Regions from separate parts of the Streptomyces sp. NPDC048461 genome, predicted to be linked through region 1. Evidence: predicted binding sites of a transcription regulator. Region 1 holds the regulator's gene; the other holds the start of a gene.
The links. Region 1 encodes HrcA, which represses chaperone genes, less so after heat shock. Its sites were predicted from a motif close to TTNGCACTCNGNNNNNCNGAGTGCNAA; they were not measured.

Region 2: groES (co-chaperone GroES) is a predicted target of HrcA. The motif match lies at 2,330-2,356, and genes of this name have one in related genera.

The regions. Positions count from the first base shown of each region.
Region 1 covers NZ_JBVJGW010000012.1:227,361-231,565, reverse strand. Annotated here, with positions in the region: gene ACZ6S8_RS22435 (DUF3097 domain-containing protein) at 1-712, opposite strand, end outside; gene ACZ6S8_RS22430 (MBL fold metallo-hydrolase) at 741-1,466, opposite strand; gene hrcA (heat-inducible transcriptional repressor HrcA) at 1,626-2,642, shown strand; gene dnaJ (molecular chaperone DnaJ) at 2,643-3,782, shown strand; gene ACZ6S8_RS22415 (nitronate monooxygenase) at 3,929-4,205, shown strand, end outside.
Region 2 covers NZ_JBVJGW010000005.1:156,997-161,201, reverse strand. Annotated here, with positions in the region: gene ACZ6S8_RS11200 (sensor histidine kinase) at 1-1,484, opposite strand, end outside; gene ACZ6S8_RS11195 (response regulator transcription factor) at 1,477-2,157, opposite strand; gene groES (co-chaperone GroES) at 2,500-2,808, shown strand; gene groL (chaperonin GroEL) at 2,945-4,205, shown strand, end outside.

The DNA of each region.
Region 1 (4,205 bases):
TGTGCTGCCAGGCGGCCCCCGTGTTCTCCGGCCAGCCCAGGGCCCGGCAGACGCCCGTCTTCCAGTCCTGCCCGCGCGGCACCACCGGCCACGCGGGGATGCCCAGCGCGGACGGCTTCACCGCCTGCCAGACGTCCACGTACGGGTGGCCCGCGATCAGCACGTCGGGGGAGGTCACCGCGGCCGCGATGCGGGACTCCTTCGACCCCGGCACCAGGTGGTCCACGAGAACGCCGAGCCGGGCGTCCGGCCCCGGACCGAACTCGGCCACGACGGCCTGGAGATCGTCGATCCCCTCCAGGTACTCCACCACCACGCCCTCGATCCGCAGGTCGTCGCCCCAGACCCGCTCCACCAGCTCCGCGTCGTGCCGGCCCTCGACGTAGATCCGGCCGGCCCGCGCCACGCGCGCCCGGGCCCCCGGAACGGCGATCGACCCCGAGGCCGTGCGGGACGGCGCCACCGGGCCCCGGGCCGGGCGGACCAGGGTGACCACCGCGCCGTCCAGCAGGAACGCGGCGGGCTCCATCGGGAACACCCGCCGCTTGCCGAACCGGTCCTCCAGGGTCACCGTGCCCGCCTCGCAGCCCACCACCGCGCCGCAGAAGTCCGTACCGGCGGCCTCGACCACCAGGTCGGGCTCCGCCGCCACCTCGGGCACGGCCTTGGGGCGCTTCCACTGCGGGGTCAGGTCGGGGGAGTACTCGCGCATCCGGCCGACACTAGGAGAGGCGCGGCGATCACGCCTCCGACACGCCGAAACGCGCGGCCAGTGTGGCGCGTTGCGCACGGACGAAGGCCGCGTCGACCACCGCTCCGTGACCCGGCACGTACAGGGCGTCGTCGCCGCCCAGGGCCAGCAGCCGGTCCAGGGCGTCCGGCCAGCGGGCCGGCAGCGCGTCGTCGCCCGCCTGCGGCTCGCCGGACTCCTCGACCAGGTCCCCGCAGAAGACCGCCTCCCGCTCGCCGGGGACGAACACCGCCAGGTCGTGCCCCGTGTGCCCCGGCCCCACGTTGGCCAGCAGCACCCGCACCCCGCCCAGCTCCAGCGTCCACTCGCCCGACACCGGGTGCCGGGGCAGCACCAGCAGCTCGACGGCCTCCGCCGCCTCCGGAGCGGCCAGCCCGTGCCGCACCGCGGACCGCCGCAGCGACTCCCGCCCGGCGTCCAGGAGGGAGTCCAGCCCGACGGCCGCGTACACCTCGGCCCCGGAGAAGGCGGCCGCGCCCAGCACGTGATCGAAATGCCCGTGCGTGAATGCGATATGGGTCACGCGGTGACCGGTCAGCCGCTCGGCCTCGGCACGGATCTCCGCGCCCTCGCGCAGGGACGAACCGGGGTCCACCAGGAGCACGGAATCGTCCCCCACCACCAGTCCCACGGTGCAGTCCCACACCGGAAGGCGCCGCCGTCCGGCCCGTCCGGTCAGCCGTTCCCAGCCCGCCTCTTCCCATCGCACGTCCATGCGGCGACGCTACCCTGACGGGCCGCCCTTGCCAGGGTCTCACCACCCGGCCGTACACTGAGCGGGGGATCTCTGGCACTCGAACGGCCGGAGTGCCAACGGAGAACCAACGGGACGCCGGTGGAACACGGCGACGGACCACAGCTGGAGGTGTGCGCGATGCTCAGTGAACGCAGGCTCGAAGTGCTGCGCGCCATCGTCCAGGACTACGTCGGGACCGAGGAGCCGGTCGGCTCCAAGGCGCTGACCGAGCGGCACCGGCTCGGCGTCTCGCCGGCCACCGTGCGCAACGACATGGCCGTGCTGGAGGACGAGGGCTACATCGCCCAGCCGCACACCAGCGCCGGCCGCATCCCCACCGACAAGGGCTACCGCCTCTTCGTCGACAAGCTGGCGGGGGTCAAACCCCTGTCGTCGCCCGAGCGGCGGGCCATCCAGAACTTCCTCGACGGCGCGGTGGACCTCGACGACGTCGTCGGCCGTACGGTGCGGCTGCTCGCGCAGCTCACCCGGCAGGTCGCCGTCGTCCAGTACCCCTCGCTGACGCGCTCCACCGTGCGCCACGTCGAGCTGCTGTCGCTGGCCCCGGCCCGGCTGATGCTCGTACTGATCACGGACACCGGGCGCGTCGAGCAGCGGCTCATCGACTGCCAGGCCCCCTTCGGGGAGGCCTCGCTCGCGGACCTGAGGGCCCGGCTCAACAGCCGGGTCGTCGGCCGCCGCTTCACCGATGTGCCCCCGCTCGTCCAGGACCTCCCCGAGTCCTTCGAGGCCGACGACCGTGCCACGGTGTCCACCGTGCTCGCGACGCTCCTCGAAACCCTGGTCGAGGAAGCCGAGGAACGGCTGATGATCGGCGGTACCGCCAATCTCACCCGCTTCGGACACGATTTTCCCCTGACGATCAGGCCGGTGCTCGAAGCGCTGGAGGAGCAGGTCGTGCTCCTCAAGCTGCTGGGCGAGGCCAGTGAGTCGGGAATGGCCGTACGGATCGGGCACGAGAACGCCTACGAGGGACTGAACTCCACGTCGGTCGTCTCGGTCGGTTACGGTTCGGGCGGCGAAGCAGTCGCCAAACTCGGCGTGGTCGGACCGACCCGCATGGACTACCCCGGAACGATGGGAGCGGTACGCGCAGTGGCACGTTACGTCGGACAGATCCTGGCGGAGTCGTAAGTGGCCACGGACTACTACGCCGTTCTCGGCGTGCGCCGCGACGCTTCCCAGGACGAGATCAAGAAGGCATTCCGGCGGCTTGCGCGCGAGCTGCACCCGGATGTGAACCCCGATCCCAAGACGCAAGAGCGTTTCAAGGAGATCAACGCGGCGTACGAGGTGCTCTCGGACCCGCAGAAGAAGCAGGTCTTCGACCTCGGCGGCGACCCGCTGTCCTCCTCGGGCGGTGGCGGCGGCGCGGGCGGATTCGGAGCGGGCGGCTTCGGCAACTTCTCCGACATCATGGACGCCTTCTTCGGCCAGGCCTCGCAGCGCGGACCGCGCTCGCGGACCCGCCGCGGCCAGGACGCCATGATCCGCCTGGACCTGGAACTGGACGAGGCGGCCTTCGGGACCACCAAGGACATCCAGGTCGACACGGCCGTGGTGTGCACGACCTGCTCCGGCGAGGGCGCCGCCCCCGGCACCTCGGCGCAGACGTGTGACATGTGCCGCGGCCGCGGTGAGGTCTCGCAGGTCACCCGGTCCTTCCTGGGCCAGGTCATGACCTCGCGCCCCTGCCCGCAGTGCCAGGGCTTCGGCACCGTCGTCCCGACCCCGTGCCCCGAGTGCGCGGGCGACGGCCGGGTCCGGTCCCGCCGCAGCCTCACGGTCAAGATCCCGGCGGGCGTCGAGAACGGCACCCGGATCCAGCTGTCGGGCGAGGGCGAGGTCGGCCCCGGCGGCGGCCCCGCCGGCGACCTGTACGTGGAGATCCACGAACTGCCGCACCAGACCTTCCAGCGCCGCGGGGACGACCTGCACTGCACGGTCACCATCCCGATGACGGCCGCCTCCCTGGGCACCAAGTGCCCGCTGGAGACGCTGGACGGCCTGGAGGAGATCGACATCCGGCCCGGAACCCAGTCCGGACAGGCGATCCCGCTGCACGGGCGCGGCGTCACGCACCTGCGCGGCGGCGGACGCGGTGACCTCATCGTGCACGTCGAGGTCACCACCCCGAACAAGCTGGACGCCCAGCAGGAGGAGCTGCTGCGCCAGCTCGCGAAGCTGCGCGGCGAGGAGCGGCCCACGGGCCAGTTCGCGCCGGGCCAGCAGGGCCTGTTCAGCCGCCTGAAGGACGCCTTCAACGGCCGCTGAGCGGCCCGCGGACACGCGTACGAGCCCGGCCGGGGGACACCCCCGGCCGGGCTCGCCGCATCGGGCCCGGCGGGGGCCGGATGCGGACCATGCCAGGCGAATGCCGTGATTCGGTGCGATGAGCGGGACATGGCACGATGCAGTCCATGTCCAGCGCACCGAACGGTCTCTCTCCGTACCCGATCGTGCAGGCTCCGATGGCGGGCGGCGCCTCGTGCCCGCCGCTCGCCGCAGCCGTGTGCGAGGCGGGCGGACTGGGCTTCCTGGCCGGCGGGTACAAGACCGCCGACGGCATGTACCAGGAGATCAAGCAGGTGCGCGCCCTCACCCGGCGCCCGTTCGGCGTCAACCTCTTCCTGCCGCAGACCGGCCACGTGGACCCGGCCGCCGTCGAGGCGTACCGCGGACAGCTGGCCGGCGAGG
Region 2 (4,205 bases), on a different contig from region 1:
GGGCCGCCGCCGGCCCGAAGGGCCCGCACGGGAACCGCCGGGGCCGCAGGTCCGCGCCCCGCCCGCCCCGCCGGCAGCCGCAGGGTCAGCGCGGCGCCGCCCTCCGGCCCCGGGCCCGCCGTCACCTCGCCGCCGTGCGCCCGCGCGATCTCCCGGGCGATGGCCAGGCCTAGCCCGGTTCCGCCGCTGGCCCGGCCCCGGTCCGCGTCCAGCCGTACGAACCGCTCGAACACCCGCTCCCGGTCCGCCTCCGGGATGCCCGGCCCGTCGTCCACCACCTCCAGCAGCGCCCGGCCCGCGCCGTCCCGCCCCGCCCGTACGACGACCTCGGTACGGGCGTACCGCACGGCGTTGTCCACCAGGTTGGCCAGCGCCCGCTCCAGCCGCGCCGGGTCCCCGGCCGCCGGTACGGGCGTCCCCGCCTCCAGGCGCACCGCCACCCGGGACCCGCCCCGGCGCGCCGCGTCCTCCGCCGCCAGCAGCGCCAGGTCCACCGGCTCGGTCCGCGGCGCCGGGCCGCCGTCGAGGCGGGCGAGCAGCAGCAGGTCCGCCGCGATCCCCTGGAGCCGCTCGGTGTCGGCCAGCGCGGCGGCCACCGACGCGCGGTCGGGGCGGCCCGCGGCCAGCGCGACCTCCAGCCGGGTGCGTACGGCGGCCAGCGGATTGCGCAGCTCGTGCGAGGCGTCGGCGGTGAACTGCCGCTGCCGGGCGTCGGAGCGCTCCAGCCGGTCGAGTGTGTCGTTGACGGCGCGGGCCAGCCGGGCGATCTCGTCGGCGCCGCCCGGGTCGGGCACCCGCCGGCCCGGCTCGCTCGCGGTGACCGCGGCCAGCCCGGTGCGGATCGCGGTGACGGGGCGGAGCGCCTGGCCCGTCACCCACCAGGCGAGGGCCGCCGCGAAGGCGATCAGCGGCGGCGCGCCCGCCAGCAGCCCGGCGGCGACCGCCCCGGTCGCGTCGTCGACGTCGCCGAGCACCGTCATGGCGTACACGGTGTGGGGGCCCTGCACCCCCGGCGCGCCCGGTGCCGGCACCGCGCCCGTCGCCCCGGGCGCGCCCGGGGCCCGCACGACGACCACCACCCGCCGCTGCGCGCCGGGCCGTGCCGGCGGCAGCACGGCCGAGCGGGAGTCCTCCCCGGGGCCGGGGCGCAGGGCCCCGAAGTCCGGGGCGTCCTCCGGGTTCCCGCTGCCGGCCACGGTCCGCCCGGCCGCGTCCCGTACGAGCACCAGGTCCACCCCGCCCTCGGGCGCGGGCAGCCGTCCGCCGGGCGGCACGGCCCGCGCGTCGAGCTGGGCGGCGACCTTGCGGGCGGCGAGCTCGGTGCGGCCGGTGGTGTTGTCGAGCAGGTTGGCGCGGAGCAGGCCGAACAGCCACAGCCCGCCGGCGCCGAGGACGGCGGCCATGGCGAGGGCGGCCGCCGCCGCGGCCCGCGCCCGCAGGGTCGCCGGGCGTACGGAACGACTTCGACGACACCCCCTAGCCACCGTCGGGCGCCATCCGGTACCCGGTTCCGTGCATGGTCAGGATCGAGCGGCGGCCGAACGGCGCGTCGATCTTCTTCCGCAGCGAGGAGACGTAGACCTCGACGATGTTCGGGTCGATGCCGTGCGGGGCGTCCCAGACCTCGTCGAGGATGTCCTGCTTGGCGACCGCCCGGCCCGGCTGCTCCATCAGGCAGGCGAGCACGCCGAGTTCGCGCGCCGTGAGCTCGATCTCCCGCGTGCCGCGCCGGCAGCGCCGGCCCTGCGGGTCGAGGACGAGGTCGCCGGCCTGGAGCGCGGTGCGGTCGGGGGCGCCCGCGCGGCGGGCCAGCGCCCGGATGCGGGCGGCCAGGACGACGAAGGAGAACGGCTTGGTGAGGTAGTCGTCGGCGCCGGAGTCCAGGCCCTCGGCCTCGTCGTACTCGCCGTCCTTGGCGGTGAGTACCAGCACCGGGGTGGTGTCGCCGTGGGCGCGCATGCGGGTGCAGATTTCGTAGCCGTTCACGCCGGGGAGCATCAGGTCGAGGAGCACGACGTCGTACGGTCCGCCCGCGAGGGCGAGGTCCAGGCCGGTGTGGCCGTCGTGGGCCACCTCGACCAGGTGCCCGTCGGCGGACAGACCGCGCCGCAGCGACTCGGCGAGCCCCACTTCGTCTTCGACCACCAGGATGCGCACGGCTCAAGCGTCACATATCGGTCGTGGACCGAGGACGGCCGGATGCGGGAGCGCCGCCGCGCGCACCGGATCCGGCGCGTTCGCGGTGGGAGGAAAAACGGTCAGGAAGGCGCTGGATACCGGGATTTCGCCGTGTCCGGGGGTCGTCGCGCGCCACACCCGGCGGCGAGAATTGGCACTCCGCTTGACCGAGTGCTAATCGCCGGAATAGTGTCGCACCTGGCACTCACCCCTGGTGAGTGCCAACACAGCGACAGGCAGGTCCGGCACCCGCGACGACGGATCGACCTGGTCGCCACCTCAGACAGTTAACCCCGGATCTCCGAAGGGGGAGGTCGGATCGTGACGACCGCCAGCTCCAAGGTTGCCATCAAGCCGCTCGAGGACCGCATTGTGGTCCAGCCGCTCGACGCCGAGCAGACCACGGCCTCTGGCCTGGTCATCCCGGACACCGCGAAGGAGAAGCCCCAGGAGGGCGTCGTCCTCGCGGTGGGCCCGGGTCGCTTCGAGGACGGCCAGCGTCTCCCGCTGGACGTCTCCGTCGGCGACATCGTGCTGTACAGCAAGTACGGCGGCACCGAAGTGAAGTACAGCGGCGAGGAATACCTCGTCCTCTCGGCTCGCGACGTGCTCGCGATCGTCGAGAAGTAATTCGCTTCCAGATTTTGTTTGAGCTGCGCCCCTGGTCACCCTGCTGATGCCGGGCGGCGAGGGGCGTAGTTCGTTCTAGGCGGTGGAGGTCGCGGTGAGCGGCCGAGGATCGCAACGAGAGGACTGAACCGCTCCCATGCCGAAGATCCTGAAGTTCGACGAGGACGCCCGTCGCGCCCTCGAGCGCGGCGTCAACAAGCTTGCCGACACGGTCAAGGTGACGATCGGCCCCCGTGGCCGCAACGTCGTCATCGACAAGAAGTTCGGCGCCCCCACCATCACCAACGACGGTGTCACCATCGCTCGCGAAGTCGAGCTGGACGACCCGTACGAGAACCTGGGCGCGCAGCTCGTGAAGGAGGTGGCGACCAAGACCAACGACATCGCGGGCGACGGCACCACCACCGCCACCGTGCTGGCCCAGGCGCTGGTCCGCGAGGGTCTGCGCAACGTCGCCGCGGGCGCGTCCCCGGCCGCCCTGAAGAAGGGCATCGACGCCGCGGTCAAGGCCGTCTCCGAGGAGCTCCTCGCGACCGCCCGTCCGATCGAGGACAAGTCCGACATCGCCGCCGTGGCCGCGCTCTCCGCGCAGGACCAGCAGGTCGGCGAGCTCATCGCCGAGGCGATGGACAAGGTCGGCAAGGACGGTGTCATCACCGTCGAGGAGTCCAACACCTTCGGCCTGGAGCTGGAGTTCACCGAGGGCATGGCCTTCGACAAGGGCTACCTCTCGCCGTACATGGTCTCCGACCAGGAGCGTATGGAGGCCATCCTCGATGACCCGTACATCCTGATCCACCAGGGCAAGATCTCCTCGATCCAGGACCTGCTGCCGCTGCTGGAGAAGGTCATCCAGGCCGGCGCCTCCAAGCCGCTGCTGATCATCGCCGAGGACGTCGAGGGCGAGGCGCTCTCCACCCTCGTCGTCAACAAGATCCGCGGCACCTTCAACGCGGTCGCCGTGAAGGCCCCCGGCTTCGGTGACCGTCGCAAGGCCATGCTCCAGGACGTCGCCACCCTCACCGGTGCCACCGTCATCGCGGAGGAGGTCGGCCTCAAGCTCGACCAGGCCGGTCTGGACGTACTGGGCACCGCCCGCCGCGTCACGATCTCCAAGGACGACACGACCATCGTCGACGGTGGCGGCAGCCACGAGGAAGTCGTCGGCCGTGTCAACCAGATCAAGGCCGAGATCGAGTCCACGGACTCCGACTGGGACCGCGAGAAGCTGCAGGAGCGCCTGGCGAAGCTCGCCGGCGGCGTCTGCGTCATCAAGGTCGGCGCCGCCACCGAGGTGGAGCTCAAGGAGAAGAAGCACCGCCTCGAGGACGCCATCTCGGCGACCCGCGCCGCGGTCGAGGAGGGCATCGTCTCCGGCGGTGGCTCCGCGCTCGTCC